3 linked regions of the Sphaerotilus microaerophilus genome follow. The protein of the gene in region 3 interacts with the protein of the main gene of each other region in a pairwise test. Links are inferred from orthologs where the notes say so. Each region holds a gene or a part of one and is shown on either strand. Other genes may lie near its edges.

Region 1 (9,786 bases), 3.2 Mb from region 3 along the record:
GAGACGTTGGCATTGGCCAGCACGCTGATCAGCGCCGGATGCTTGAGCGCATCCAGCTCTTCCTCGCCGAACCCCATCGCCTTGCAGCGACGCAGTTGCCCGTTGCGTAGGTCGTAGAGTGCCTGCGCGATGACGGCCTGGTTGAGTGGGTTCGGTGCGGACATGCAGGCCTCCCTCGCTCAGATCCCAGGACCGACAGCGCCGGCTTCCAGATCCAGCAGGCGCCGGGCCAGCCGCAGCAGACGAAACAGCTTGACCAGCGCGGTGTCGCTCAATCGCCGGGCCCCGCCGTCACGACGTTGACCCTGGCCGTGCAACAGCGCTGGCAGGTCTGTGATGAGTTGCCCGCTGTCCAAGCCGACGCCGGCTGGCTGCTGACCGGCCAGGGAAACCAGTAGTGCGAGCACGGCGCGTGCGAGCGGCGACGAAGCCTGGGCTGGGGCACGACACGTGAACCCGATGCCATCAGAACGATCCTCGACACACGCGTCCAGGTCGGCCTCGCCCGCGATCTCGCGCGCGAACTGCGCGATGTGGATGCGCAGGCGGTCGGGTGTGTCGAGGCCAGGGTCGATATACCAGATGTCCGAGATGGGATAGAGGCCACCGGCCTGCACGGGAATCGACTGCAAGACGTTGGCCGAGAAGTCGGGCGGCAGCGCATCGCCCAACTGGTCGGCGACCATGCGCTGGATGGACTGGAGCCGCTCCGTCGTGGGTGCCGGAGAGATGATGTGCTCGTCAAGCAGACCGCCATTCGCTGCCGCAGGGCTGGCTGCGGATGCCTCGCTCGGGGCCCCATCGTCCCGGGGCCTTGTCGGCGCGTCGGCAGAGTGGCCCGCAGAAGGTGCAGTTGTAGTGGGGGGCGGTGCCGGTTCGATCGGCGGCCGTGCGATGGCCCCAGGCTCGGGCAATGCCGGCGGCGCCGATGGCGGGGTTGGGTCGCTGACCAGGGCGCGGTGGCGGCTCTCGGATTCGGTCAGGTCCAAGGCGAGCACGTCGTAGTCGATGCCCAGCAGCTCGGACATCTGACCGATCAACTCGTCCTGCACACGCGGCGGCGAGAACTCGTCGGGCTGGACATCAAATTGCGACAGCGCCTCCAGAAAGAAGCTGTCGAAGTCCAGCGGCAGGGAGCGGCCTTTGGCATAGTGCTCCCACGTGCGTTCGCTGGCTTTGCGCATGACCGACAGCCGCTCGACCTGGTGGCGGCCGAGGCCCCCGTATAGGACGGTCGGGATCGCGGGCAGCAGGTAGCGCACCGCGTCAGCCATGCGGCTGATGTGCGACTGCTGGACTGGGAAGCCGTCGGCGGCCAGGCGGCGGGCCAGCTCGGACTGGCTCAGGGTGGTGCCGCTTTCAGCTTCATAGAACTCGCGGGCTTTCTCGACGCCCAGGGCGCGCTCGATGAACGTGAGGCCGCCGCGTAGTTCGTTCTCGGCGAGGTGCCCGGTCAGGGCGACGATCTCTCCGCGCGCAGGCCACGGCCGGAACAGGCACGATATGCGGAAGAAGCGTTCGTCCTTGGTCTCCGCCCAGAGTTCACGCAGGATCGCCAGCCTGGTGTTGCCGCCGTTGCGGATGATGTAGTGCGCCTCGCCAGGACGGCGTGTGATCGCTGGCGCCGCGTCCAGGCCGCGCTCTCGGATGGAGGCCTTGATTTCATCGTAGGCCGAGTTGCGCTTTTTGCGGGGGTCGTGGTCGTAGGGCCGCAACTGGTCCAGCGTCACGACCATCGGCGTGTCGGCGATCGGGTCGCTCAAGGCCGTGGCCGATGGCCCACTGCGCTCGAACCCGGCGGCAAGCAGCTTGCCGGCCATGTCCTGGGAGGTCATCTCAGCCATGACCACATCCCTCGGCGTTGACGGCCCGGGCCATGCGGGCCTCGCGCTCGGCGCGGCGGATCTGTGCACGGGCGTTGAGATCCGCCCGGTAGTCGCTCGCTGTTGAGCTGGTGTAGATGGTGGCGCAGCCGGCCTTGGTGAACTTGAGGTGTCCGCCACGTGTGCGCTTGACGTGCCAACCTTCGCTCACAGCAAACTCGATCAGGGCGCGCAGCCGCTTGTGGCCACGGGCCAATTCATGTGCGTTCGCCATGCGACCTCCCGGTTTCAATAGAACGTGGAGGACGGCCGGAAACGTGGGCAAATCTGTCTTGCCATTGAGGGAACAATTCGCCAGCGAGCGCGCGCATGGTGTCGAGCGCGGCGGGCGCAACTCTGCCCGGCGGCTGGCGATGCTCGACGCGATGCACCGGCAGGCCGCGGGTTGCGGCGCGCGGATAGGCCTCGATGGCCGGCACGTCGGTGCCCAGCACGCATATGCCGGCATGGTCCTGGAACAGGTCGCGCAGCGCCTGCTGGATCATCCGTGCATTCGCGGACACGGGGTGGACGCGATTGATGAGCAGGTGCAGGGATGGCGGTTCGATGCCGAGGTGCCGGTATGGCGCGATGTCCTCCAGCAACTGCATGGTGCCGCGTCGCAGTTCGCGGGCAGCGAGAATTTCCGGGGTCACGGGCGACAGCGCCAGGTCAGAGGCGAGCACCGCCATCTCCAACAGCACCGAGCGTGCACCCTGGGTGTCGATCAGCACCAGGTCATAAAGCGGCGCCAGCGCCGGCAGCAGGTGCCGCAGTCTCAGGCGTCCGTCTGGCGCGTGCAGTAGCAACGTGTTCAGTTCACCCCGGTGATCGTTCGAGAGCACCAGGTCCAGGCCCGCGATGATGGTGCGGGACACCAACTGATCGAGGGCGCGTTCGTTGAACGCCAGCAACTCATAGATACCGCCGGCAGCGCGGTGTGCCAGCTCGTAATAGGACGACAAGGTCGGCTGCACGTCGAGATCGAGCAGCAGCACACGCAGCCCCGCGTCCGCGGCGAGGCCGCCGAGGTTGGCGGCCGTAGTCGTCTTGCCTACGCCGCCTTTCGTTGAAATGATGGATACGACCTGCATGGCGCTCTCCGTTTGGCGATGGGAAAATCGAGGGGGAGCGGGTCAGGTCCGGTTGTTGAGGCGTTCGGCGATCCACTGGTCGATCTCGACCGAATCCCAGCCCACGGCGCGCACGCCCAGGCGCAACGCCTGCGGAAACTGGCGCTTCTTCATCAGGTTGTAGATGTGGGCGCGTTTGAAGCCGGACTTCGCTTCAACTTCATCGAGCCGCAGGATGCGGCGCTCGTGCGGTGGCAGTACAGGTATTTGCGACATGGCGGTCACTCCTGAACGCTCAGTGGCGTTTGTTGGCGTGACCTCTATTCAATAGACATGGCTGCGGAAAAACATTGCAAATGCAATCTCCGCGACTGCACATACAAGATGGAAGAATTCACGCGGCTGCGCTACGGACATTCTTCCTGGCATTGGCGAACTTGCCGTTCAAGGTTCGCTCCGTGATGCCCATGGTGCCGCCATAGTGGGCGAGCAATGCGGTGACGATGGCCTCCTGCGTCTTGAAGCTGGAGTACGGCACGCCGGATGGGGATTGGCTCAGCATCAGCGTCAGCATGCCGCCGATGATGTTCAGGTATGTAGTTTCCGCCCGATCACTGATCACGCACTGCTTGGGAGCCAGCAGTACGGCGGACTGCTTTAGCAAGACTTCGTGTTGCTGTTGCAGTTCGCGCATCTCGCGTCGGCTATGGTCCAGCGCGGCCTGCAGAGCCAGCCGTTCCAGCAGGATTGCCTGTCCTGTTTCGATGGTGATGAAGGGATGCACCATGCGCTCGCCCCGACTGAACAGAAATCCCGGCCGATGCTCGGGATAGTGGGTGCGCATCCACCGCTTCAGATCGACATGGCGGACGGTCAGATCGGGTGAACTCACCAGATCTGGGTCATTAAGCGTGATCCCGTTCTTGCCGAAGGGCAGTTCGGCGTTGAGGATACCGTCGTAGATGCGTTCCGAGTACAGCCGACACTCGTTCCATCGCGGGCAGTCCAACATCTGCGGCAGACAACGCGGTGATGCGATCGATGCGACGATCACCGCCTCGTACCGCAACAACCCAGCCCACCGTATGGCAGCTTCGATGGGACGATAGAACACCTTTGATAGTGGTGGCTCCTTGTGCATGTTTTCGTCTCCTTTCGGAAGCGCTACGTCACCGGCTCCTTTCTTGCCCCGCCAAGGGGCTGTTGTGTCGTTATGCCTGTGGTTGATGCCTGGGGCGATGCCCTGGAACATGGACAGAAGAGATCATGGCACCCGTCACAGGTGGTTCTCTCTTGCTCGATGTGCAAGAATTGACCAGTTGCCGGCCCGTCGAGTAACAAGGAAGAAGCACGCTCGACAATGGCGCTCACGGTGCCAGCGTCATGGGGTGCGTCAAGCCCATCAAGACCGATTCGATATGGTCTGATATCCCCACGGTTTCACAAGGCGCACGGGATTGCATCCGCTGCTCCACGTCTAGAGGGACTTGGAGAAATCCGCGCATGTCATGCTTGTTTCGGCATCCTGATATATCGACATAGCATCTACGGGCTAAGCCACGCGGCTGGCTTCCACTGTGGGACAGCCGTCCTCGCATCGCTTCTCGGGATGCATTTCAGTTCCATCAAGCAGGCGGGGCGCTTACGACGCCCACAGCCAGCGACGGGGGCTATGTCGGCTTTGTCCAGCGCAGGTCGAATACCCAGGTCCTCTTCCGCTCGTCCCTTTTTTAGTGCGCTGACTTGGCGACGTCCAAGGTGATCTCGCCGTTCTGTTAAGAAGTGGACTTTGCCTGCCATGCTCGTGGTAAAATACCGAAGGTTTTATTGGAATTCCGTTCCTGTGCGCTCGGACTGGGTTCTAGCTTTTTAATTCAATACTTTGGTCTGACCATGACCCGTACTGCTTCGACCAACATCGCTCTGTGGTGGCGCTTCCAATAGGAAGCGGCATGTCGTTGCGGTCTTGACCGCACCTTGCCGCCGTACCGGCAGGCAAGGTTTCAAGAAGGCTTCCCGGCACGGCGGCTCCAAGATTTGAGGAGATTGCCCGATGCCCTTAGCATCCCAACCCCGTCGTCGAACTGATGCCCCGCGCGCTGCGCCGCCGTGGGGTACAAGCTTGCCCGTCTTGTCTGCGCACTTGTCCCAGCCATGCCGGCGCAAACGCTTCCTCGGCACACCGCGTTGGCGCACTCTGCGGCTTCACTCAAAACCCGTTGCTACCCTGTGCCAGCACTTGCGTGCGCTTCCTCCATCGCAATCGATCGCCGATGTGTGTAATGAAGTGTGTAATGGGGTCCGTGTGTAATGAAAATATTCAATAAAATCAAGGACTTAAAATCATGAGACTCCTGATGATCGACAACTACGACAGCTTCACCTACAACCTGGTGCAGTACTTCGGCGAGCTCGGCGAAGACGTGCGCGTGCACCGCAACGACGAGATCTCGATTGCCGAGATCGAGGCGCTGAAGCCCGACCGCCTGGTGCTGTCGCCCGGGCCCTGCTCGCCGGCCGAGGCGGGCATCTGCATCGCGGCGATCCGCCACTTCATCGGCAAGCTGCCAATCCTGGGCGTGTGCCTGGGCCACCAGAGCATCGGCGCGGCGCTGGGCGGCGACATCGTGCGTGCGAAGGTGCAGATGCACGGCAAGGCCGACACCATCACCACCGACCAGCAGGGCGTGTTCGCCGGGCTGCCCAAGCAGTTCAGCGTGATCCGCTACCACTCGCTGGCGATCGCGCGCGACACGCTGCCGGCTGACCTGGTCGTCACCGCCACGGCGGCCGACGGCGAGATCATGGGTGTGCGCCACCGCTCGCTGCCGCTGGAGGGGGTGCAGTTCCACCCCGAGTCCATCCTCAGCGAGCACGGCCACGCGCTGCTGAAGAACTTCCTGCAGATGCGCTGACCCTGAGCCGAACCTGTGCTGAAAAACGCCTGGAGCCTGACATGACGATTTCCAACACCGAAGCCCTGACGCGCGTCATCGAGCACCGCGAGATCTTCCACGACGAGATGCTCACGCTGATGCGGCGCATCATGACCGGCGAGATGTCGCCCACCGTGATGGCCGCGCTGATGATCGGCCTGCGGGTGAAGAAGGAAACCATCGGCGAGCTGACCGCCGCCGCGCAGGTGATGCGCGAGTTCTCGGTCAAGGTGCCGGTGGCCGACCGCACGCACCTGGTCGACATCGTCGGCACCGGCGGTGACGGTTCGCACACCTTCAACATCTCCACCTGCAGCATGTTCGTGGCCGCCGCGGCGGGCGCGCGGGTGAGCAAGCACGGTGGGCGCAGCGTCTCCAGCAGCTCCGGCAGCGCCGACGTGCTGGAGGCCATGGGCGTGAGCCTCTCGCTGCCGCCGCAGGCAATCGCCCAGTGCATCGCCGAAACCGGCATCGGCTTCATGTTCGCCCCCAACCACCACCCGGCGATGAAGAACGTCGCCCCGGTGCGCAAGGAGCTGGGCGTGCGCACGATGTTCAACATCCTCGGCCCGCTGACCAACCCGGCGGACGCGCCCAACATCCTGATGGGCGTGTTCCACCCTGACCTGGTGGGCATCCAGGTGCGCGCACTGCAGCGCCTGGGCGCCGAGCACGCGGTGGTGGTGCACGGCCGCGACGGCATGGACGAGGTGTCGCTGGGCGCGGCCACGCTGGTGGGCGAGCTGCGCGACGGCGCGATCCGCGAGTACGAGATCCACCCCGAGGACTTCGGCCTGCCGATGGCCGGTGGGCGCGCGCTGAAGGTGGAGACGCCCGAGCAGTCCCAGGCCATGCTGGCCGCCGTGCTGGCCAACGAACCGGGCCCGGCGCGCGATATCGTGATCCTCAACGCCGGCGTGGGTCTGTACGCGGCCAATGTGGCAGCCACCATGGCCGAAGGCATCGAGCGGGCCCGTGCGGCACTGGAGAGCGGTGCCGCGGCCCGCAAGCGCGACGAGTTCGTCGCCGCGACGAAGCGACTGGCAGGAGCCTGACCCCATGGCCACCGACATCCTGAAGACCATCGTTGCGACCAAGCACGAGGAAATCGCCGCGGCGCGCCAGCGCATCGGCCAAGCCGAACTGCAGATCCAGGCCGATGCGGCCCGGCTCGGCCGGCGCGACTTCGAGGCCGCGCTGCGCGCCAGGATCGCCGCCGGGCAGGCCGCGGTGATCGCCGAGATCAAGAAGGCCAGCCCGAGCAAGGGCGTGATCCGGCCGGACTTCCACCCCGCCGAGATCGCCCGCAGCTACGAGCGCCACGGCGCCGCCTGCCTGAGCGTGCTGACCGACGAGCAATATTTCCAGGGTTCGGCCGCCTACCTGTGCGAGGCCCGCGCCGCCTGCGCTTTGCCGGTGCTGCGCAAGGACTTCATGGTCGACCCCTACCAGGTCGTCGAGGCCGCGGCGATGGGCGCGGACTGCATCCTGCTGATCGCTGCCTGCCTGGCCGATGCGCAGATGGCCGAGCTGGAGGACTGCGCGCGGGCGCTCGGCCTGGCGGTGCTGGTCGAGGTGCACGATGCCGAGGAGCTGCAGCGCGCCCTACGGCTGCGTACGCCGCTGGTGGGCATCAACAACCGCAACCTGCGCAGCTTCGAGGTCACGCTGGACACGACCCTGGGCATGCTGGCCGACGTGCCGGCCAACCGCCTGCTGGTCACCGAATCGGGCATCCTCGGCCGGGCCGACGTTCAGCGCATGCGCGCCGCCGACGTGCACGCCTTCCTGGTCGGCGAGGCCTTCATGCGCCAGAGCGACCCGGGCGCGGCGCTGGCCGATCTCTTCGAGATGCCGGCGGATCCGGGCGCGTGAGGCTGTTCGACGACGAGGCGGCCCCGGGCGGCCTGCCGGACAACCGCTTGCGGCATCCCCTGGCCGAGGCCTTTGGTGGCCTGCCCGCGGCCTGGGCGGAGCTGGCGCAGGGCTTCCTGGTCAGCGCGGCCGGCCAGCGGCTGTGCGCGCTGGTGGACAAGCGTCGGGCCGAGGGAGTCGAGGTCTATCCGGCCGACCCGCTGCGCGCGCTGCGCAGCCTGACGCCCGAGCGGGTCAAGGTGGTCATCCTGGGTCAGGATCCCTACCACGGCCCCGGCGAGGCCCAGGGACTGGCGTTCTCGGTGCCTGAAGGGGTGAAGATCCCGCCCAGCCTGCGCAACATCCGGCGCGAGCTGGTCGACGACCTCGGCATCGCCTTGCCGGCGGCGGGTGATCTCGGCCCCTGGGTCGATGCCGGCGTGCTGCTGCTCAACACCAGTCTCACCGTCGAGCGCGATCGTCCGGCCAGCCACGCGCGAGCCGGTTGGGTTGATTTCACGGATGCGCTGATCGACGGGGTGGCGCGGGATCGTTCATCCAAGGTGTTCCTGCTCTGGGGGGCACACGCGCAGCAGAAGGCGCCGCGCATCCACGCCGCCGGGCCGATGCATGGCGTGTTGATGTCCAACCATCCCTCGCCGTTGTCGGCGCGGCGCCCGCCGGTGCCCTTCCTCGGTAGCCGCCCCTTCAGCCAGGCCAACGCACTGCTGCGCGAGCGCGGTGCCGAGCCGGTGGACTGGTCGCTGACTCGGCGCTGAAGCGCCGTCACAGCAAATTGCCAGCGACACGCTTGCAATTCAAACCCGCATGGTGTTAAAGTTATGGGCTCGCCCAGGAGGGGTGCCCGAGTGGCTAAAGGGGGCAGACTGTAAATCTGTTGGCTTACGCCTACGCTGGTTCGAATCCAGCCTCCTCCACCAGCGAAACGTCGTCGCAAGACGGTGAGTATTCAGGCTTGGTTGTGTTGTGGTCCTGAGTGGTCTTGCTGTCTTGTTGGTTGCGCCTTGTGCGGCGTAGCCTGCGAGGCGGGAGTAGTTCAATGGTAGAACCTCAGCCTTCCAAGCTGATGGCGCGGGTTCGATTCCCGCCTCCCGCTCCAGTTTTGTGGCGAGTTGGTAATGGTCGGCACAGGATTGTGCGATGAGCGTCCTTTGGGGTGCTGGTGTTCAGTCCTGTGTCGATGCCCATGTGGCTCAGTGGTAGAGCACTCCCTTGGTAAGGGAGAGGTCGCGCGTTCGATCCGCGCCATGGGCACCAACCTATTCCAAGCGTTGGTCGGCGAAGTCTTACCTTGATCGCACTCAGGAGCGCGAAACATGGCAAAAGAAAAGTTTGAACGTACCAAGCCGCACGTGAACGTGGGGACCATTGGACACGTGGACCACGGCAAGACCACGCTGACGGCGGCGATCACGACCGTGCTGTCGGCCAAGTTTGGCGGCACCGCGAAGGCGTACGACCAGATCGACGCAGCGCCGGAAGAGAAGGCGCGCGGCATCACGATCAACACCGCCCACGTCGAGTACGAGACGGCCAACCGTCACTACGCGCACGTGGACTGCCCGGGACACGCCGACTATGTGAAGAACATGATCACCGGCGCGGCCCAGATGGACGGTGCGATCCTGGTCTGCTCGGCCGCCGACGGCCCGATGCCCCAGACCCGCGAACACATCCTGCTGAGCCGTCAGGTCGGCGTGCCCTACATCATCGTCTTCCTGAACAAGGCCGACATGGTGGACGACGAAGAGCTGCTTGAACTGGTCGAGATGGAAGTTCGCGAGCTCCTGTCCAAGTACGACTTCCCTGGCGACGACACCCCGATCATCAAGGGTTCGGCCAAGCTGGCGCTGGAAGGCGACAAGGGTCCCCTGGGTGAAGAAGCCATCATGAAGCTGGCTGACGCACTGGACACCTACATCCCGACGCCCGAGCGCGCCGTGGACGGCACCTTCCTGATGCCCGTGGAAGACGTGTTCTCGATCTCGGGTCGTGGCACCGTGGTGACCGGCCGTATCGAGCGCGGCATCATCAAGGTGG
Region 2 (9,613 bases), 3.5 Mb from region 3 along the record:
GCGGCGGCTGGCTCGGCTTCGAGCGCTTCATGGAGCTGGCGCTCTACGCCCCCGGGCTGGGCTACTACAGCCGCGGCGACCAGCAGTTCGGCCTGATGCCGCGCGCCGACGGCAGTGGCGGCGACTTCGTCACCGCGCCGGAGATGTCGCCGCTGTTCGGTCGCGCGCTGGCACGCCAGGTGGCGCAGGCGCTGCGCGACACCGGCACCAGCGAGGTCTGGGAGTTCGGCGCCGGCACCGGCGCACTGGCGGCTCAGCTACTGACGACGCTCGACGAGCTGGGCTGCGCGCCCGAGCGCTACACCATCGTCGACCTCTCCGGCAGCCTGCGCGAGCGCCAGGCCCGCACGGTGGCCGAGCGCGCGCCCGCACTGGCCGGCCGGCTGCGCTGGGTCAGTGAACTGCCCGCGGCGGTCGAGGGCGTGGTGGTCGGCAACGAAGTGCTCGATGCGATGCCGGTGGCGCTGCTGCACTGGGACGGCGAGCACTGGTTCGAGCGCGGCGTGACGGTGGGTGCGGACGGATCGTTCGCCTGGGCCGACCGCCCCACCGAGCTGCGCCTGCCGGTCGAAGGCCCCTTCGTGCCCGGCACCGTGACCGAGCTGCCGCGCATCGCCGCGGGATTCATCCGCACGCTGGCGCAGCGGCTGCGGCGCGGCGCGGCCTTCTTCATCGACTACGGCTTCCCGGAGCACGAGTTCTACCACCCGCAGCGCACCGGCGGCACGCTGATGTGCCACCGTGGCCACCAGGCCGACGCCGATCCGCTCGTGGCCGTGGGCCTCAAGGACCTGACCGCCCACGTGGACTTCACCGCGATGGCGCTGGCCGCCCAGGACGCCGGCCTGCCGGTGCTGGGCTACACCAGCCAGGCGCGCTTCCTCTTCAACTGCGGCCTGATGGACGACCTGCAGGTGGCCGACCTGCGCGAACGCGCGATGGCGATGAAGCTGGTCACCGAGCACGAGATGGGCGAGCTGTTCAAGGTGCTGGCCCTGGGCGCGCCGGGCAGCGACTTCGAGCCGATCGGCTTCGCGCAGGGCGATCGGTGCCACACGCTCTGAGCCGAGCTCCATGCGCTGGCTGCTGATCACCCTGGCCGCCTTCGTGGTGTTCAACGGCCTGCGCGGCTGGCTGGAGAAGATCGGCCTGGGCCGGCTGCCCGGCGACTTCAGCTTCCGCGTCGGCGGGCGGGAGTGGTACTTCCCGTTCGGCTCGGCGGTGCTGATCAGCCTGATCGCGACGCTGATCGGTCGCTGGCTCTGAACTCGGCTGCGGCCGCAGCCACCGCCTCGCTGCGCGCGGCGTGCAGAGCCTGGCCAATGGCCGGGCCCCGCTGGCCACGGGCCATCACCGCCGCTGCAATCGCCGCGGTGTCGACGCTGCGGGCCGCGGCAAAGGCCGCGCGCAGAAATTCGGCCTGCGGATAGGGCTGATCGGCAAAGCCCAGGCGGCCGCGGGCGTCGCACTCGCAGGCCTGCAGCATCTGCTCGAAGCGCTCCGGCCGGCGCCAGGCGTCGCAGCGGTCCAGCAGGCGCACCTGCGCCGCCGCGCCAATGCCCTCGCAGCGGTGCACGTGGCTGTGCTCGCGCGCCACCAGCTCGGCCAAGCCCTGGCAGTCCACCGGCACACGCAGGCGCTGCGACAGCGGGCCGAGCAGGTCCAGGCTGCGCTGCTCGTGGCCGATGTGGCGCGGCAGCACGTGCGCGGGCGTGGTGGCCTTGCCCAGGTCGTGCACCAACGCAGCCCAGCGCACCGGCAACGCCGTCTGAAGCTGCGCCGCCATGTCGATCACCATCAGCGTGTGCACGCCGGTGTCGATCTCGGGGTGGTAGTCGGCCCGCTGCGGCACGCCGAACAGCGCCTCCACCTCGGGCAGCAGGCGCGCCAGCGCGCCGCACTCGCGCAGCACCTCGATCATGCGCGAGGGCCGGGGCTCCAGCAGCCCGCGCGAGAGCTCCTGCCAGACACGCTCGGGCACCAGCGCGTCGGCCTCGCCCATCGCCACCATGTGGCGGCACAGCGCCATCGTCTCGTGGGCGACGTGGAACTCCGGCCAGCGCGCCGCGAAGCGCGCCAGCCGCAGGATGCGCACCGGGTCCTCGGCAAAGGCCTCGCCGACGTGGCGCAGGCGCTGGTCGGCCAGGTCGCGCGCGCCGCCCCAGGGGTCGACGAGCCGGCCCGCCTCGTCGCGCGCCATCGCGTTGATGGTCAGGTCACGCCGCGCCAGATCGTCCTCCAGCGTCACGCCCTCGCCGGTCTGGAAGACGAAGCCGTGGTAGCCCTTCGCGGTCTTGCGCTCGGTGCGCGCGAGCGCGTACTCCTCGTGCGTGCGAGGGTGCAGGAAGACCGGGAAGTCGCGCCCCACCGGCTGGTAGCCGGCCGCCACCATCTGCTCGGGCGTGGCGCCCACCACCACCCAGTCCCGGTCCCCGGCCGGGCGGCCCAGCAGCTCGTCACGCACCGCGCCGCCCACGAGGTAGGTCTGCATCGCCATCACGTCCACATTCGATCCCGGGGTCAGGGCAGGTCCTTGTTCTCGGCCGGCGCATCGGGGGCCCGCGGGCCGATCGGCACGGCCACGCGCGGGCGCAGCTGCACGGCGGTCCGGCCACCCATCAGCGCGGCGTAGTAGCTGGCGTTGGAGAGCACCTTCTTGACGTAGTCACGCGTCTCGTTGAAGGGGATGTTCTCGGCCCAGGCCGCCACCTCCAGCACCGGCCCCTCGCGCCAGCGCCGCGAGCGGTTCGGCCCGGCGTTGTAGGCCGCGGCGGCCAGCGCCTGCGAGCCGCCGAAGTCGTCCAGCACGAACTTCAGGTAGGCGGTGCCGATGCGCAGGTTGGTCATCTTGTCGGTGATCATCTCCTGCGTGAAGGGCACACCCAGGCGCTTGGCGGTCCATTTCGCGGTGGCCGGCATCACCTGCATCAGCCCGGAGGCGCCGACCGACGAACGCGCATCGGTGACGAAGCGCGACTCCTGCCGGATCAGCCCGTAGACATAGGCCGGCTCGACGCCACGGTCCTGAGCCGCCGCCAGCACGTCGGCACGGAAGGGCGTCGGGAAGCGCTGCGCCATGTCGATCTCGCCGCGGGTGCGCTCGCTGGTGTTGATGCAGCGATCCCAGATCTCCCGGTCGCAGGCCCGCTGCGCAGCGGCGAGCAGCTCGCGGTCGCTCAGCTCGCGCAGGCTGAAGTTCCACTCGCGCACGCCCTCGTTGCGCAGGCCCAGGGCGATCAGCATCAGCGCGCGGCTCAGGCCCGGGTCCTGCTCGGCGCGCTGGCGCTCGGCGGCGCTCAGCGGTGCCGGCCGGGCCGGCAGCACCTGGGTGCGACCGAGCTCCTCGGCCGCCAGCTTGCCGTAGAAGTGGTACTGGCCGGCGATGCGCTCCAGCAGCACCTGCGCGCCCACGCGCCGGGCATCGCCCTCGGGGCCGGCCTCGGCGGTGGCCTGCAGCGCGCGGGCCTTCCAGTAGATCCAGGTGGGGTCGGCCTGCTGCGCCGCGCTCATCGCCTGCACGGCGTCGAGCAGGCGGCGCCAGCGCTGCGCGTCGGTGCTGCTGCGCAGGGCCGCGCGGGCGCGCCAGGCCAGCGTGTCGTCGCTCCATTCCATCGCCCGGCCGCTCTGGCCCGGGGCTGAGAGCGCCGCGGCCTGCTGGAACCACCCGTCCGCCTCGGGCAGCAGCTTCCACGCCGCCTGCTTGGCCACGGCCGACCAGGCCCAGGCGGCGGCCTCGGGCGGCAGCGCGGCCTGCCAGCGTTCCTGCAGCGCCTGGGCGGCGGCGGCCGGGTCGCTGCTGGCCAGGCGCACCAGCGCGATCAGGGTCAGCTCGGCCGCGGGGCGGGTCGCCGCCGAGGCCTTCTTGGCCAGGAAGCGCTGCGGCTGTTCGTAGGCCTCGGTGACGATCTTGTCCGCCGGCGCCTCCGCCTGCAGCAGCGCCACCGCCTGCTTCAACACGCGCGGGCGGCCCGCCTCGGCGGCCTGGCGGGCACGCTGCCAGACGTCGGCCGGCGTGAAGCGCTTGGCCTCCAGCAGCGTGGCGGCCAGGTAGGCACAGCCATCGTCGGCATCGCGCTGGGCGTACCAGGTGCTGCGCGCGCTGCTGCGCACATCCTCGCCGGCCTGGTGGCGCTGCAGCAGCTGGTAGCAGGTGACCTCGCGGTCGTCGTTGAGCTTGAAGCGCGGGAACTCGGCGGCAAAGTGGGCCCAGTCGCGCCGCCGGCCGAGTTCGAGCAGCCAGTCGTTGCGCAGGCGATCTTCCACATAGGTGCCGGGCCAGCGCGCCCAGAAGGCCTCCAGCTCCTCCTGGCGGGCCTCGTTCAGGCGGTGGTTCAGCTCCCAGTAGTCCGCCCAGGCGGCCAGCGGGTGGCGCGCCGCGGCCAGCACGTCGCGCTGCTCGACCAGGCGGGCACGGTCTCGTCTACGCCAGGCGTCCTGGGCATCGACCACGCGGGCGTCCAGGCCAGCCAGCACAGGTGAGGGCGCGGTCGTGGGTGCCGCCACAGGTGCGGCCATGGGCACAGGCACAGGTGCGGAGGCGGCCGGTGTGCCGGCGCGCGACGTGTCCTGCCCCGCGTCGGGGCCGGTGGCCTGGGCCCAGGCGGGGCCGAGGGAGGTCAGCAGGAGCATCGCCGCGCTCCCTGCGCGCAGCCGGATCAGGTTCATCACAGTCATCGTTGTGGTCGTTCTTCAACTCGGCAAGCCCGGTGGCGGCAGGCACCCGGATCGAGGCGCCCACCGCTCACACGGCGGGTGGATCCCCAGGTTGTAGCGCAGTTGCCGGGCCGTGCGGCGCCGAAGGGGTTGCAGCGTGTCACCCGACGCGTGCATTCATCCGCCCAGGACGCCGTTCATCGGCGCAGAACCGCGTTCGTCGCAATCGGCTGGGCCCGCCCGACCCGGCTGCCTACAGTGCCTCCATCGCCACAAGAAACCCCCGGAGCCCCACATGAACGCCCACCTGAACGCCAACCGCCGCAACGACCGCGCCTTCGCCGCCACGCTCGCCGCCATGGCCACGGCGCTGTGCCTGCTGCCGCTGGCCGGCGAGTTCGGGCGCAGCGCCTCGGGCGCAAACCCGGCTCCCGGCGCCGCCACGCAAGCCGTTGCGCAGGCTGGCGTGACAGTGCTGGAGCCGGTGGTCATCACCAGCCAGCGTGCCGCACGCCAGGCCCGGCTGGCGCAGGACGACCGCCCGGCCACGCCGAAGATCTGAGTTCCCTGTGAGCAACACCCGCCCGCCGGGTTCGCTGCCCCCCCGTTGATCGATAGGCTGGCATCTGTGCCGCCTTTCTTGCACGGGCGGTGCCCCAGGGCATCGCCCGTTTTTTCTTGTGCATTCCTTCACGCAGCACAACACCCGGCGGTTTTCGGCCCCGGCAGGTTTGCCCCGGCGAGGCCCGGCCCGCACAATCGGCAGCCATTCGCCCTGCCCTCGCCTGACTGCCATGAGCCTGACCGGTTTCAAACTGCCCGAGCCGCCCCGTGACAAGCTCACCCTGCGCCGCCAGCTGCAGGCCGAGCGACAGGCGATGAGCGACCGCCACCAGCGCAGCGTCTACCTGCAGGAGGTGCTGCGCGTGTGGCTGCTCTCGCGGCCGGAGAAGACCATCGGCGCCTACTGGGCCATCAAGGGCGAGTTCGACGCCCTGCCCGCGCTGTACCGCTGGAGCGAGGCCGACCCCGAGCGGCGCATCGGCCTGCCGGTGATGGACCGCAAGACCAAGCAGCTGCGCTTCCACGTCTGGTACCCCGGCTGCCCGATGGAGGAGGACGCCTTCGGCATCCTCAAGCCCAAGGACACGGAGGAGTTCCACCCGCAGCTGCTGCTGGCACCCTGCGTTGGCTTCGGCGCGCGCGGCATCCGCCTGGGCTATGGTGGCGGCTTCTACGACCGCACCCTGGCCACGCTCAATCCCATGCCCTACACCGCCGGCATCGGCTTCGGCCACGGCTACATCCCCTGGCTCGAAGCCGAGCCGCACGACGTGCCGCTGGACGCGATGCTGACCGAGGACGGCGTGTTCTGGCAGAACGACGCCTGAGCGTCCATCAGCCCCCTGCGTCAATGGCGCGGGGGGGTTGTCGCCGCCACAAAAGAAAACCGGCCGCAACAACCCCCGTTGTTGCGGCCGGCCCTGGTGCAGCACCGCTCACACGAGCGGCGGCCCCCTCCTCGGAAACCTCGGAAAACCTGGGATCAGGCGATCAGAACTTGTAGCCAACGCCCACGCCGAACAGCCACGGATCGACCTTGACGGTGCCCAGGGTGGCGCCACCAGCGCTCACGTCAGTACGGATCTGCACTTTCTTCACGTCGACGTTCAGCGACAGCTTCTTGTCCAATGCGAAGTCCAAGCCAGCCTGAACCGCCAGACCGAAGCTGTTCTTGTCGACTTCGAGGCCACCAAGTTCAACATTCGAGAAGCGGGTGTAGTTCAGACCAGCACCGACGTAGGGCTTGAAGGCACCCATGCCCGCAAAGTGATACTGAGCCGTCAGGGTCGGCGGCAGGTGCTTCAGCGTACCGGCCTTGGCACCATTGATCTTGACATCGTGCTTTTGTGGATAGGTCAGGATCAGTTCCAGGGCGACATTCTGAGCGACGAAATACGTGAAATCGACTTCCGGAATCGTCTTCGTGCTCACGGAAACTTCCGCTCCCGGAATGGTGTCCTTGTCGGCCGGATCGATGTAGACAGCGCGAGCACGCACCACCAGATCGCCAGCGGCCTGGGCGTTCACGGCGGGAGCAACGGCAGCGGCGGCCAGGGCGAGCAGAGCAAGACTGAGCTTCTTCATGGACAACTCCAATGGGGTAGGTGGGAGCCCGGTCGATGTGTCCGGGTCTGGCATGCATTGCACCGCTGCGGGCCTTTTGTCATCTTGCGGAAACGCAAGTCGCGCCAGAGCGACGGTTCACGCGGCCGGCGACTTGACCCAGGTCAGCCCGCACCCGCCGAAGTGATGCGCGCACGCGACATTTCGCGCAAATCCCAGTCCCACCGTGGCGGCCCATCGACAAACCGAGCACAGCACTAGGGAATAACCCATGTCCCGCGGCCGACGGTGCCGACCCCGGGGCGCTCGTATAGTCTCCCCGTCGCTACACTGCAGCAGCACGAGCGAGGACCTTCAACGATGAGCACTGCCTACGAGAACATCCTGGTCGAGACCCGCGGCGAAGGGCCGCTGCGCTACGGCTGGATCACCCTGAACCGCCCCAAGGCGCTGAACGCGCTCAACGACGCGCTGATGGACGAGCTGGGCGCCGCCCTGCTGGCCCTTGACGCCGACGAGGGCGTCGCCTGCATCGTCGTCACCGGCAGCGAGAAGGCCTTCGCGGCCGGCGCCGACATCGCGATGATGAACCCGTTCAACTTCCCCGACGCCTACCGCCGGGGCCTGATCTCGCGCAACTGGGACACCATCCGTCAGGTGCGCAAGCCGGTGATCGCCGCAGTCAGCGGCTTCGCGCTGGGCGGCGGCTGCGAAGTGGCGATGGCCTGCGACATGATCCTGGCGGCCGACAATGCGAAGTTCGGCCAGCCCGAGATCAAGCTGGGCATCATCCCCGGCGCGGGTGGCACGCAGCGCCTGCCGCGCGCGGTGGGCAAGAGCAAGGCCATGGACCTGGCCCTGACCGGCCGCATGATGGACGCCGCCGAGGCCGAGCGTGCCGGCCTGGTCTCGCGCGTGGTGCCGGCTGCCGAACTGCACGCCGAAGCGGCCAAGGCCGCCCAGGCGATGTGCGGCTACTCGCTGCTGGCGCTGATGGCCACCAAGGAGAGCATCAACCGCGCCTACGAGTCCCCGCTGGCCGAAGGCCTGCTGTTCGAGCGACGGCTCTTCCACGCGCTGTTCTCCAGCGCCGACCAGAAGGAAGGCATGGGCGCCTTCCTGGAAAAGCGGGCGCCGAACTTCACGCACCGCTGAACCCCGGGGCGCCTCGTCGCCCTGCTGGAAACACTGGAAACGAAGAAGCCCGGCCGAGCCGGGCTTCTTCACGTCGGGGCCGACGGCTGCGTCAGGACTTGGCCGGCGCGGCCAGGCGCTTCTCGATCTCGGCCGGCGACAGTGCGCCCGGCGCGCGGCTGCCGTCCTCGAACACGATGGCCGGCGTGCCGTTGACGCGGTGCTTGCGCGAGAGGTTGAGGTTGCGCTCCAGCGCGGCGCTGTCGCACTGGCCCATCACCCGCGGCGGGCTGGTGCCTTCGATCATCCAGTTGCGCCAGGCGGCGGTGCTGTCCTTGGCGCACCAGATGGCCTTGGACTTCTCGGGCGAGTCGCCACCCAGGATGGGGATCAGGAAGGTGTAGACGGTCAGGTCCTTGACCGCCTGCAGGTCGCGCTCGAACTTCTTGCAGTAGCCACAGTTCGGGTCGGCGAACACGGCGATGCGGCGCTTGCCGCTGCCGGTCTTCCAGACGATGGCGTCCTTCAGCGGCAGGCTGCCGAAATCGATCGCGCTGAGTTTTTCGATGCGCTCCTCGGTGAGGTTGCGCTTGGCCGCGGTGTCGATGATCGCGCCCTGGATCAGGTAGTTGCCCTTGGCGTCGCTGTACATCAGCTCGGTGCCGAAGCGCAGCTCCCACAGGCCGCTGACCGGCGCCGGGCGGATCTCGTCGACCTTGGGCAGGTTCGGGTAGCGCTCGGCCAGGGTTTTGCGGATGTCGGCCTCGTCGGCGCGCACGGCGCCGATCGCCAGGGCCGCCAACGCCCCCGCAGCGAGCAGGGATCGGGACAGGAGGGAGGGCTTCATCGGGGGTTCCTGGGATCGGGCGGGAGAAGGGACTGGGCGGGGGCCGGGGTCGGATCGGGTCGGGCGTGGGGCGCCGGCTCAGCCGTGCAGCGCCTGCCGGGTCAGCCAGCGCTTGAGCGGCGGCAGCTGATCCACCAGACTCATGCCGCGGTTGCGGAGTTCCTTCAGCGGGGCCTCCTCGCGCGAGAAAAGCTGCCACAGGCCGTCGACCAGGCCGGACATCGCCAGCGTCGGCGCGGCGCGCTCACGCACGTACTCGCGCAGCGTGCGGGCATCGCCCAGGCTGCGCCAGGGGCGGCGCGCCCGCGCGTCGGCCAGCAGCGGCGCCAGGCAGGCCACGTCGGCCAGGCCGAGGTTCAGGCCCTGGCCGGCGAGCGGGTGCATCGCATGGGCCGCGTCGCCCAGCAGCACCCAGCCCTCGCCACTCCAGCGCTCGGCCCGGCCGGTGACCAGCGGCCAGCCCGCGCGCGCCGAGGCCAGCGTCAGCCGCCCGGCCGCGCCGCCGGTGGCTTCATTCAGTGCGGCCTCGAATTCGGCCGGCTCGGCGGCCAGCCAGCGGTGGGCCTCTTCCTGCGGCAGCGACCAGACCAGCCCGTAGCCGTGGCCGGCCTGCGGGCGGTCGAAGGGCAGCAGCCCGAGGATGCCCGGCTGCTGGAACCACTGCCGCGCCACGCCGTGGTGCGGCTGGTCGCTGACGAGCCGCGCCGCCACCGCGGTGTGGTGGTAGGGCTGCTGGTCAAAGGCCACGCCCAGCGCGGCGCGGGTGGCGGAGGCACGGCCTTCGCAGATGGCCTGCAGCGGCGCGGCCACCGGCGCGGCGACCCGGTGCACATGCGGCGCGTAGCGCAGCGC
Region 3 (9,704 bases):
GGCTGGACATCAACACCGAGGGCCTGCTGCTGTTCACCAACTCGGGTGACCTGGCCAACCAGCTGATGCACCCGCGCTTCGGCGTGGAGCGCGAGTACGCCGTGCGTGTGCTTGGCATGCTCGACGAGGTGGCGCGCGACAAGCTGCTCACCGGGGTCGAGATCGAAGGTCAGGCCGCTGCCTTCAAGTCCATCGAGGATGGTGGCGGCGAAGGGGCCAACCACTGGTACCGCGTCGTCATCACCGAGGGCCGCAACCGCGAGGTGCGCAAGCTCTTCGAAAGCGTGGGCATGGCGGTGAGCCGGCTGATCCGCATCCGCTATGGCACCGTGGTGCTGCCGCGCGGGCTCAAGCGCGGCGTCTGGGTCGAGCTCGATGACGAGGACGTGCGCCAGATCCGCCGCCTGGCCGGCAACGACCAGGGGCCGCGTGGCGAGCAGGGCGCGCGTGGAGAGCCGGGCGGGCGCGGCGAGCGGCCGGAGCGTGGCGAGCGCTCCGACAAGGGCCGCGGGCGCGGTGCCCAGCATGGTGGCGGCGGGCCCAAGGGGGCGCAGCAGGGCCAGCAGGGTGGTGGTGGCCAGGGCGGGCAGGGCGGCCGTGGCCAGGGTCAGGGCCAGCAAGGGCCGGGCAAGCAGCGCGGCAAGGGCCAGGGCCAGGGCAAGTTCGGCGGCGGTAATGGCGGTCAGCCGGGCCAGTTCGAGCGCGATCAGACACGCGATCCGCGCGAGCAAACCCGCGAGCCGCGTGACCAGCGCGAGACCCGCGGCGATGACTACGACGACGACATCCCGCTGCGCATCCCCAACCCGCTGGAGCAGACCTTTGACCGGCGCTTTGCCACCGGCTCCAAGCGCATCGTGTCAGGCTTTGGCCGCCCGTCCGACCAGGACACCCGGTCCGGCCCGGAGCCGCGCCGCAAGGGCGAGCCCAAGCAGCCCGACCCGATGCAGACCTCGGTGGGTTACATCGGGGCCGATGCCTACTTCGGCCGTCCCGGTGGTGGCCAGGGCAAGAACCGCGGCGGCGGCCGTCGGCGCTGATCGGTCCGGGGCCCAGGCTCACCGCATCAGCGCGTGGCGGCGCTCCAGCGTCACCGGACTGACCGGCGCCGCGGGCTAAAATCAACGGCTTTGCCTTGCAAGGCGGCAGGTGCCGCCTTGCTTCATTTTTTCAGGAGCTCTCCATGGCCATCGAACGCACCCTGTCCATCATCAAGCCCGACGCCGTCGCCAAGAACGTCATCGGCCAGATCTACGCCCGCTTTGAAGGCGCCGGCCTGAAGATCGCTGCCGCCAAGCTGGTGCAGCTGTCGCGTGCCGACGCCGAGCAGTTCTACGCCGTGCACAAGGCCCGCCCGTTCTTCAACGACCTGGTGAACTTCATGATCTCCGGCCCGGTGATGATCCAGGTGCTGGAAGGCGAAAACGCCATCCTGAAGAACCGTGAGCTGATGGGCGCCACCGACCCGAAGAAGGCCGACAAGGGCACCATCCGCGCCGACTTTGCCGACTCGATCGACGCCAACGCCGTGCACGGCTCCGACGCGGCTGAAACCGCTGCCGTCGAAGTGGCGTTCTTCTTCCCCGGCATGAACGTCTACAGCCGCTGAATCCCCTGGCCCCTGCGGGCCGCTGATCCAGCGGCGCGGTCGGGGCGCGCAAGTCGTTACAGTGCGCTCCTACCTGCATCCCTGCCCATGACCGCGGTCAACCTCCTCGATTTCGATCTCGACGGCCTCGCCGCCTACTGCGACTCGCTCGGCGAGAAGCGTTTCCGCGCCGTCCAGCTGATGCGCTGGGTCCACCAGCGTGGCGAGGCGGATTTCGACCGCATGAGCGACCTCGCCAAATCGCTGCGCGCCAAGCTGGCCGGCGTGGCCGAGGTCCGCCCGCTGCCCGTGATTTCCGAGCACCGCTCGGCCGACGGCACCGTCAAGTGGCTGTTCGACGTGGGGGCGGGCAACGCCGTCGAGGCGGTGTTCATTCCCGAGGACGACCGCGGCACGCTGTGCGTCTCCTCCCAGGCCGGCTGTGCAGTCGGCTGCCGTTTCTGCTCCACCGGGCACCAGGGCTTCTCCCGCAACCTGACGACAGGCGAAATCCTGGCCCAGCTCTGGCATGCCGAGCGCAGCCTGCGCCGCGCTGGTGCGGCGCGCCCGGGCCCCGATCCGCGCGTCATCACCAACGTGGTGATGATGGGCATGGGTGAGCCACTGCAGAACTACGCCGCGCTCGTGCCGGCGCTGCGCGTGATGCTCGACGACCATGCCTATGGCCTGTCGCGCCGCCGCCTCACCGTGTCCACCTCCGGCATCGTGCCGATGATGGACCGCCTGCGTGAGGACCTGCCGGTGGCGCTGGCCGTGTCGCTGCATGCGCCGGACGACGCGCTGCGCGACCAGCTGGTGCCGATCAACCGCAAGTACCCGCTGGCCGAGTTGCTGGCGGCCTGCCAACGTTACCTGGAGCGCGCGCCGCGCGACTTCATCACCTTCGAGTACTGCATGCTCGACGGCGTCAACGACAGCGATGCCCATGCGCGCGCGCTGCTGGCGCTGGTGTCGGCGCGCGGCCCAGTGGGTCGCCTGCCCTGCAAGTTCAACCTGATTCCCTTCAACCCCTTCCCGCAGTCGGGCCTGCGCCGTTCGCCCAACGAGCGGGTGCAGGCCTTTGCCCAGGTGCTGATGGACGGTGGCATCGTCACGACGGTGCGACGCACGCGCGGAGACGACATCGACGCCGCCTGCGGCCAGCTCGCCGGCGAGGTGCAGGACCGCACCCGCGTGCAGGAACGCCTCCTGGTGCGGGGCCCGCTGCCGCGCGCCGCGGCCGCCCGTGCGCCCAATGCTTGATGCCTGATGCCATGCAGGAAGGAATGTCGATGTCACTGCGCCAGGTTGCCTTGATCCTCTTCGCAGGACGTGCCAGCCGGCTTGTGCTGCCGGCCCTCTGCGCTGCGTCGATGGCCCTGACCGGCTGCGTCGCGATGTCCGAGGGGGGCACCAGTGCGGCGTCGCCAGCCCCCTCGGGTGGCTTGGGCGGCCGTGGCGACCTGGTGACCGCGTCGGACGAGACCGACCTGGCCAAGCGGGCGCGCATCCGGCTGGAGCTGGCCTCGGCCTATTTCAGCCAGGGCCAGACTGCGACCGCGCTGGACGAGGTCAAGCGGGCGCTGGCCATCGATGCGGACAACGCCGGCGCCTACAACCTGCGCGGCCTGATCTACGCCAGCCTGGGCGAGCATGCCCTGGCCGAGGACAGCTTCCGGCGTGCACTCGCCCTGCGCCCGGACGATGCCGATGCGCTGCACAACTATGGCTGGTACCTCTGCCGGCAGCGGCGCTTCCCGGAGGCCCGCAGCCGGTTCGAGGCGGCCCTGGCGGTGCCGCAGTACCGTGAGGCCAGCCGCACCCTGCTGGCGCAGGGCGTGTGCGAGGCCGCAGCCGGCGACCTGGCCACCGCCGAGAGACTGCTGCTGCGCAGCTACGAGATCGATGCGGGCAACCCCTCCACCGCCTTCCAGCTGGCCGAGGTGCTGCTGCGCCGCAACGAGGCGGAGCGGGCGCGTTTCTATGTACAGCGCGTCAACCAGGTGCCCGAGCTGGTGAACGCGCAGACCCTGTGGCTGGCCGCACGCATCGAGCGCCGCCGCGGCAACCTGGCCGGCGCCGAGGAGTGGGGCCAGCAGCTGCGCTCGCGCTACCCGAACGCGCGGGAAACCACCGCGTATGAGCAAGGAAAGTTTGATGACTGACGTCGACCCGACCGCCATCGCTGTAGCGCCCGGACCCGTGTCCGAGCCTGCGGGTGCGTCTGCCGGGACCCTGCTGCGCCTCGCGCGCGAGGCGCAGGGACTGGACCTGGACCAGCTCGCCCTGCTGCTGAAGGTGCCGGTGCGCAAGCTCGAGGCGCTCGAGGCCGACCAGTTCGACCAGCTGCCGGGCACGGCCTTCGTGCGCGGCCTGTCGATGTCGGTGGCCCGCCAGTTGGGCATCGACGCGCAGCCCGTCCTGGCCGCGCTGCCCAGCACCGCCCAGGCGCCGCAGGCGCTGGAGAACGTCTCGCGCGGGTTGGCCACACCGTACCGCGAGCCGATCAGCCGGGTGATGACCGCAGGGGTGTCGAACTGGCTGCGCCCGGCCGTGATCGCGCCGGTGCTGCTGCTGCTGCTGGCCCTGCTGTTCTGGTTCGCGCCGCCGCTGCGCACGATGTTCACCGCGGTGGGGGGCAGCGTGGCCGAAGGGGCGGACGCGGCAGCCAGCACGGCGGCGGACCTGTCTGCCTCCGGCGTGGCGCTGGCGGTGCAGGCGGCCTCGGCAGTGCCGTCGGTGGCCGCGTCGGCGGTTGGCCTGCTGGCGCCGTCGGCGGCGTCCACGGCACCCCCGCCAGTGCCCAGCGCGGTGGTCGACACGGTGCATTCCGCGCCCCAGGACGAGCCCAGCGCCTCGGCGCCCGTGGCGGCAGCGTCCGGCTCGGTGGTGCTGCGCACCACGGCGGAGTCCTGGGTCGAGGTGCGCGACGCCAACGGTGCGGCGCTGCTGTCGCGCATGCTGCTGCCGGGCGAGGCGGTGGGGCTCAATGGGGCGCTGCCGATGAAGCTCAAGATCGGCAACGCCGATGGCACCCGCGTGAGCCTGCACGGCCAGCCGGTGGATCTGCAGCCGTTCACGCGCGACAACGTCGCGCGCCTGGAACTGAAGTGAGGCCCGCGATGGCGGACGAAGCAAGTTTGCAGCCGGCCGAGGCCGCCCCCATCCCGCTCGGCGAGCCGGCCGCGCGCCGCAGCCTGCAGGCCCGCGTGGCCTGGGGCTCGCGCGTGGTGACGGTGGGTGGCGATGCGCCGGTGCGCGTGCAGTCGATGACCAACACCGACACGGTGGACGTGATCGGCACGGCCATTCAGGTCAAGGAGCTGGCGCTGGCGGGCTCCGAGCTGGTGCGCATCACGGTCAACACGCCCGAGGCGGCGCAGGCCGTGCCGGCGATCCGCGAGCAGCTTGACCGCATGGGCGTCGACGTGCCCCTGATCGGCGACTTCCACTACAACGGCCATACGCTGCTGACGCAGCACCCGGAGTGCGCCGCGGCGCTGTCCAAGTACCGCATCAACCCGGGCAACGTCGGCAAGGGTGACAAGCGCGACCGCCAGTTCGGCATGATGATCGAGGCCGCCCTGCGCCACGACAAGCCGGTGCGCATCGGCGTCAACTGGGGCAGCCTGGATCAGGACCTGCTCGCGCGCCTGATGGATCAGAACCACGCCCGCGCCCGGCCCTGGGAGGCCCGTCAGGTGATGTACGAGGCGCTGATCCAGTCGGCCCTCGACTCGGCCGCCTACGCGGTGGAGCTTGGCATGAGCGCGAACCAGGTGCTCATCAGCTGCAAGGTCAGCGGGGTGCAGGATCTGGTCGCGGTGTACCAGGAGTTGAACAAGCGCTGCGACTATCCGCTGCACCTGGGTCTGACCGAGGCCGGCATGGGCACCAAGGGCACCGTGGCCTCGGCGGCGGCGCTGGCGGTGCTGCTGCAGCAGGGCATCGGCGACACCATCCGTGTCAGCCTCACGCCGCAGCCCGGCGAGGCGCGCACGCAGGAGGTGGTGGTGGCGCTGGAGCTGTTGCAGGCGCTGGGCCTGCGCACCTTCGTGCCCAGCGTCACCGCCTGTCCAGGCTGCGGGCGCACCACCAGCACCACCTTCCAGGAGCTGGCCAAGCAGATCGACGACTACTTGCGTGCCAGCATGCCGGTCTGGCGCGCGAAGTACCCGGGCGTCGAGCGCCTCAAGGTCGCGGTGATGGGCTGCATCGTCAACGGCCCCGGGGAGAGCAAGCACGCCGATATCGGCATCAGCCTGCCCGGTACCGGCGAGGCACCGGCCGCGCCCGTCTTCATCGACGGTGAAAAGGCGCTGACGCTGCGTGGCGAGGGCATCGCCACCGAGTTCCAGGCCATCGTCGACCGCTACATCGAGCGGCGCTTCGGCGCGGCCACCGACGCGCATTGAGGTACCGGGCACTGCCGCAGCCTTTGCGGCCGACGCTGCCACCGCCACCTGATGCCACCGAATGACCCGGCCTGCCGCCACGCAGGCCCCTTTGCCGTTTCCGCCATGGCCGAACCCTCCAAATCCGCCGCCCCCGAGAAGCTGCTCGCCGTCAAGGGCATGAACGACATCCTGCCGGCCGGCGTGCCGCGCAAGGAGCGCCTGCCCGACTCCGCGCTGTGGCGCTGGTTCGAAAACACCGTGCAGGCCGTGCTGGCGCGCCACGGCTACCAGTCCCTGATGACGCCCATCGTCGAGCCCACGTCGCTGTTCGTGCGCGGCATCGGCGAGGCCACCGACATCGTCGAGAAGGAGATGTACTCCTGGGAAGACGCGATGAACGGCGACCGCCTGACGCTGCGCCCGGAGATCACCGCCGGCATCGTGCGGGCGATGGTCGAGCACAACGCGCTGTACAACGGCCCCCTGCGCGTGTGGTCGATCGGCCCGGTGTTCCGCCACGAGCGCCCGCAGAAGGGTCGCTACCGACAGTTCCACCAGCTCGATGTCGAGGCGCTGGGCTTCGCCGGCCCGGACGTGGATGCCGAGTTGATCCTGATGCTGCGCCAGCTCTGGCAGGCGCTGGGCCTGAAGGTCGGCAACGGGGCCGACTGCCACGTGCGGCTGGAACTCAACAGCCTGGGCCAGCCGGCCGAGCGCGCCGCGCACCGCGCTGCGCTGATCGCCTACTTCGAGGCCCACGCCGACCAGCTCGACGAGGACGCGCGGCGGCGCCTGCACAGCAACCCGCTGCGCATCCTGGACACCAAGAACCCGGCGATGCAGGCGCTGGTCGAGGCCGCACCGAAGCTGCAGGAACACCTGGGCGACGAGTCGAAGGCGCACCTGGCGGCGGTCTGCGCCGTGCTGGATGCGGCCGGGCTGCCGTACCGCATCAACCCACGCCTGGTGCGCGGCCTGGACTACTACAACCTGACGGTGTTCGAGTGGGTCACCGAGCAACTCGGCTCGCAGGGCACGGTCTGCGGGGGCGGGCGCTACGACGGCCTGTTCGAGCAGCTGGGCGGCAAGCCCACCCCGGCCATCGGCTTCGGCCTGGGCATCGAGCGGCTCCTGCTGCTGTTGCAGGAAATCGCCGTGCCGGTGCCGGGCAGCGGCCCGGACGCCTATGCCATCCTCCCCGACGCGGCGGCGCTGCCGCAGGCGATGGTGCTGCTCGATGCGCTGCGTGCGGCCGGTGTGGCGGTGCAGATGCACGCGGGCGGCGGCTCGTTCAAGTCCCAGTTCAAGAAGGCCGATGCCAGCGGCGCCCGCTGGGCGCTGATTTTCGGCGGCGACGAACTGGCCCAGGGCATGGTGGCGGTCAAGGCGCTGCGCCAGGCGCCCTGCAGCGAGTCCACCGGGCCGCAGCAGACCCTGCACCCGGTGGCCGACCCCGCTGCCTGGGCCGCCCTGCTGCGTGCCTGAGCGGGCGCTGCCACCCTCCTCACCGGGCGCCGCGATAATCGCGCCGCCTCCTTCATTCGCGCGACCCTTTCGCGAGACCTTCCAGCATGGCCACCTCCCTCGATCTCGAAGAACAGGAACAGCTTGACCAGCTCAAGCACTTCTGGCGCACCTACGGCAACCTGATCACCTGGACGATCACGCTCTGCCTGGCCGCCTATGCCGGCTGGATGGGCTGGCAGTGGTGGCAGCGCGACCAGGCCGCCAAGGCCGGCGGCATGTTCGGCGAGCTGGACCGTGCGGTGCAGGTGGGCGACTTGGGCCGCAGTGCCAAGGTCTTCGCCGACCTGCAGGAGCGTTTCCCCTCCACCACCTACGCCGCCCAGGGTGCGCTGCTGACGGCGCGCCTGCAGTTCGACAAGGGCCAGGTGGACGCGGCCCGTGGCACGCTGGGCTGGGCGGCGGAGAAGGGCGTTGACGCCGAGTACCGCACCGTTGCGAAGCTGCGCCTGGCGGGCGTGCTGATGGACCAGAAGAAGTACGACGAGGCCCTGGCCCAATTGGCCGGTGACCTGCCGGAGGCCTTCGCCGCGCTGGCGGCCGATCGCCGTGGCGACATCCGCCTGGCCCAGGGCAAGCGCGACGAGGCCATCGCGGCCTACCAGCAGGCCTTCAAGGCGATGGAGCCGACGGCCGACTACCGCCGCCTCGTCGAGGCCAAGCTGGTCTCGCTGGGGGCCGCGCCGACCGGCGGGGCGTCCGCTGTAGCGGCGGCCAGCGCTGGCGGGACCAAGCCGTGAGCCGCGCGGGCAGCACCGTGGGCGCAGGCGTGATCCGCGCGGCGCTCGGGATGGGCGTGCTGCTGTCGGCCTTCTGGCTCGCCGGCTGCTCGGCCGACAAGCCGCCGCCGACGCCGCTGGAGGCCTACACGCCGCGCATCGCCGGCAAGCAGGTCTGGGAGCGCAGTCTGGGTACGCCCGCACCGCACCTGAGCGTGGCGGTGGTGGAGGGGCGCTTCCTGCTCGCCTCGCGCAGCGGCGAGATCGTCACCCTTGACGCGACCAGCGGTGCCGAACTCAGCCGCGTGAGCATCCGCGGGCGGGTGCTCGCTGGCGTTGGTGCGGACAGCCGCTTTGCGGCCGTGGTGACCGACGCCAACGAGCTGGTGGTGGCCGACGCGAAGCAGGAGCGCTGGCGCATCGCGCTGCCCTCGCCGGTGGTCACCGCACCGTTGGTCGCGGGAGGGCGGGTGTTCCTGCTCGCGGTGGACCGCAGCGTGTCGGCCTACGACGTGCTTGACGGGCGCCGGCTCTGGACCTACGCCCGCCCGGGCGAGCCGCTGGCCCTGAGCCAGCCGGGCGTGCTGCTGCCCTACAAGGACACACTGCTGGTGGGCGTGGGGTCGCGGCTGGTGGGGCTCGATCCGCTGCAGGGCACGGTGCGCAGCGACACGCTGCTGGCCACGCCGCGTGGCACCAATGAGGTGGAGCGGCTGGCCGACCTGGTCGGCCCGGCTGCACGCGCAGGAGAGACGGTCTGCGTGCGCTCCTTCCAGGTGGCGGTGGGCTGCCTGAGTGCCGAGCGCGCCAGCCTGCTGTGGTCGCGCAACCAGGGCGGCTTTCAGGGCCTGGCCGTGGATGCCGACCAGGTCTACACGGCCGACGCCAACGACCGCATCAGCGTCTGGAAGCGCAGCAGCGGCGACCTCGCCTGGACCACCGAGCGCCTGCGCCACCGCGGCCTGAGTGCGCCGCTGGCCGTGGGCAGCACGGTGCTGTTCGGCGATGCCGAGGGCTGGATCCACTTCCTCGGCCGCGAGCGTGGCGAGACGCAACTGCGTCTGCCCACCGACGGCAGCCCCGTCGTCGCGGCGCTGGTGCGCTCTCAGACCACTGTGCTGGCAGTCACCCGCAAGGGCGGTTTGTTTGCCTTCCGGCCGGAGTGAACGCGCCGCTCGCCCGAGCGCGCGCAGCCACACCGGCCCTTTTTCCCGTTCCCTGACTTGCGGACCTGTTGCATGAAACCCGTCATTGCCCTCGTGGGCAGACCCAACGTGGGCAAGTCCACCCTGTTCAACCGCCTGACCGGTACGCGCGACGCCATCGTGGCGGACTACGCCGGCCTGACGCGCGACCGCCACTACGGTGACGGCAAGGTCTCTGGCCACGAGTTCATCGTGATCGACACCGGCGGCTTCGAGCCCGATTCGGACGCTGGCATCTTCCAGGAGATGGCCAAGCAGACCCGCCAGGCGG

Evidence for each region.
Region 1: the proteins of ndk (region 3) and NGK70_RS05205 interact in binary tests that used the Escherichia coli proteins (3 or more experiments, as listed by UniProt). The link is inferred for Sphaerotilus microaerophilus from one-to-one orthologs.
Region 2: the proteins of ndk (region 3) and NGK70_RS03750 interact in binary tests that used the Escherichia coli proteins (3 or more experiments, as listed by UniProt). The link is inferred for Sphaerotilus microaerophilus from one-to-one orthologs.

Annotation. Positions count from the first base shown.
Region 1 is NZ_AP025730.1:1,188,158-1,197,943, forward strand. Bases 6,677-9,623 are described here. They hold NGK70_RS05205 (uracil-DNA glycosylase), read left to right. Parts: upstream 6,677-7,742; coding sequence 7,743-8,504; downstream 8,505-9,623. Other genes in these bases: trpD (anthranilate phosphoribosyltransferase), read left to right, coding at 6,677-6,926; trpC (indole-3-glycerol phosphate synthase TrpC), read left to right, coding at 6,931-7,746; tuf (elongation factor Tu), read left to right, coding at 9,063-9,623. Outside these bases: NGK70_RS05160 (DUF2857 domain-containing protein), read right to left, coding at 1-164; NGK70_RS05165 (ParB family protein), read right to left, coding at 180-1,844; NGK70_RS05170 (hypothetical protein), read right to left, coding at 1,837-2,097; NGK70_RS05175 (ParA family protein), read right to left, coding at 2,081-2,956; NGK70_RS05180 (AlpA family transcriptional regulator), read right to left, coding at 2,999-3,211; NGK70_RS05185 (hypothetical protein), read right to left, coding at 3,330-4,076; NGK70_RS05190 (anthranilate synthase component II), read left to right, coding at 5,281-5,850; more of trpD, read left to right, coding at 5,892-6,676; more of tuf, read left to right, coding at 9,624-9,786. UniProt on the Escherichia coli protein: Excises uracil residues from the DNA which can arise as a result of misincorporation of dUMP residues by DNA polymerase or due to deamination of cytosine.
Region 2 is NZ_AP025730.1:864,685-874,297, reverse strand. What follows is about bases 4,472-7,245. They hold NGK70_RS03750 (5-formyltetrahydrofolate cyclo-ligase), read left to right. Parts: upstream 4,472-5,447; coding sequence 5,448-6,044; downstream 6,045-7,245. Other genes in these bases: NGK70_RS03740 (enoyl-CoA hydratase), read left to right, coding at 7,141-7,245; NGK70_RS03745 (OmpW/AlkL family protein), read right to left, coding at 6,208-6,801; NGK70_RS03755 (hypothetical protein), read left to right, coding at 4,949-5,215; NGK70_RS03760 (lytic transglycosylase domain-containing protein), read right to left, coding at 4,472-4,515. In the rest of the region: NGK70_RS03775 (class I SAM-dependent methyltransferase), read left to right, coding at 1-1,064; NGK70_RS03770 (DUF2905 domain-containing protein), read left to right, coding at 1,075-1,266; NGK70_RS03765 (multifunctional CCA addition/repair protein), read right to left, coding at 1,229-2,491; more of NGK70_RS03760, read right to left, coding at 2,521-4,471; more of NGK70_RS03740, read left to right, coding at 7,246-7,935; NGK70_RS03735 (DsbC family protein), read right to left, coding at 8,027-8,761; NGK70_RS03730 (FAD-dependent monooxygenase), read right to left, coding at 8,840-9,613. UniProt on the Escherichia coli protein: Involved in the removal of 5-formyltetrahydrofolate.
Region 3 is NZ_AP025730.1:4,353,564-4,363,267, reverse strand. What follows is about bases 32-2,896. They hold ndk (nucleoside-diphosphate kinase), read left to right. Parts: upstream 32-1,183; coding sequence 1,184-1,609; downstream 1,610-2,896. Other genes in these bases: pilW (type IV pilus biogenesis/stability protein PilW), read left to right, coding at 2,881-2,896; rlmN (dual-specificity RNA methyltransferase RlmN), read left to right, coding at 1,697-2,851; NGK70_RS18610 (pseudouridine synthase), read left to right, coding at 32-1,040. Also shown: more of NGK70_RS18610, read left to right, coding at 1-31; more of pilW, read left to right, coding at 2,897-3,753; NGK70_RS18590 (helix-turn-helix domain-containing protein), read left to right, coding at 3,746-4,702; ispG (flavodoxin-dependent (E)-4-hydroxy-3-methylbut-2-enyl-diphosphate synthase), read left to right, coding at 4,711-6,003; hisS (histidine--tRNA ligase), read left to right, coding at 6,109-7,470; NGK70_RS18575 (YfgM family protein), read left to right, coding at 7,557-8,249; NGK70_RS18570 (outer membrane protein assembly factor BamB), read left to right, coding at 8,246-9,394; ribosome biogenesis GTPase Der, read left to right, coding at 9,467-9,704. UniProt on the Escherichia coli protein: Major role in the synthesis of nucleoside triphosphates other than ATP. The ATP gamma phosphate is transferred to the NDP beta phosphate via a ping-pong mechanism, using a phosphorylated active-site intermediate.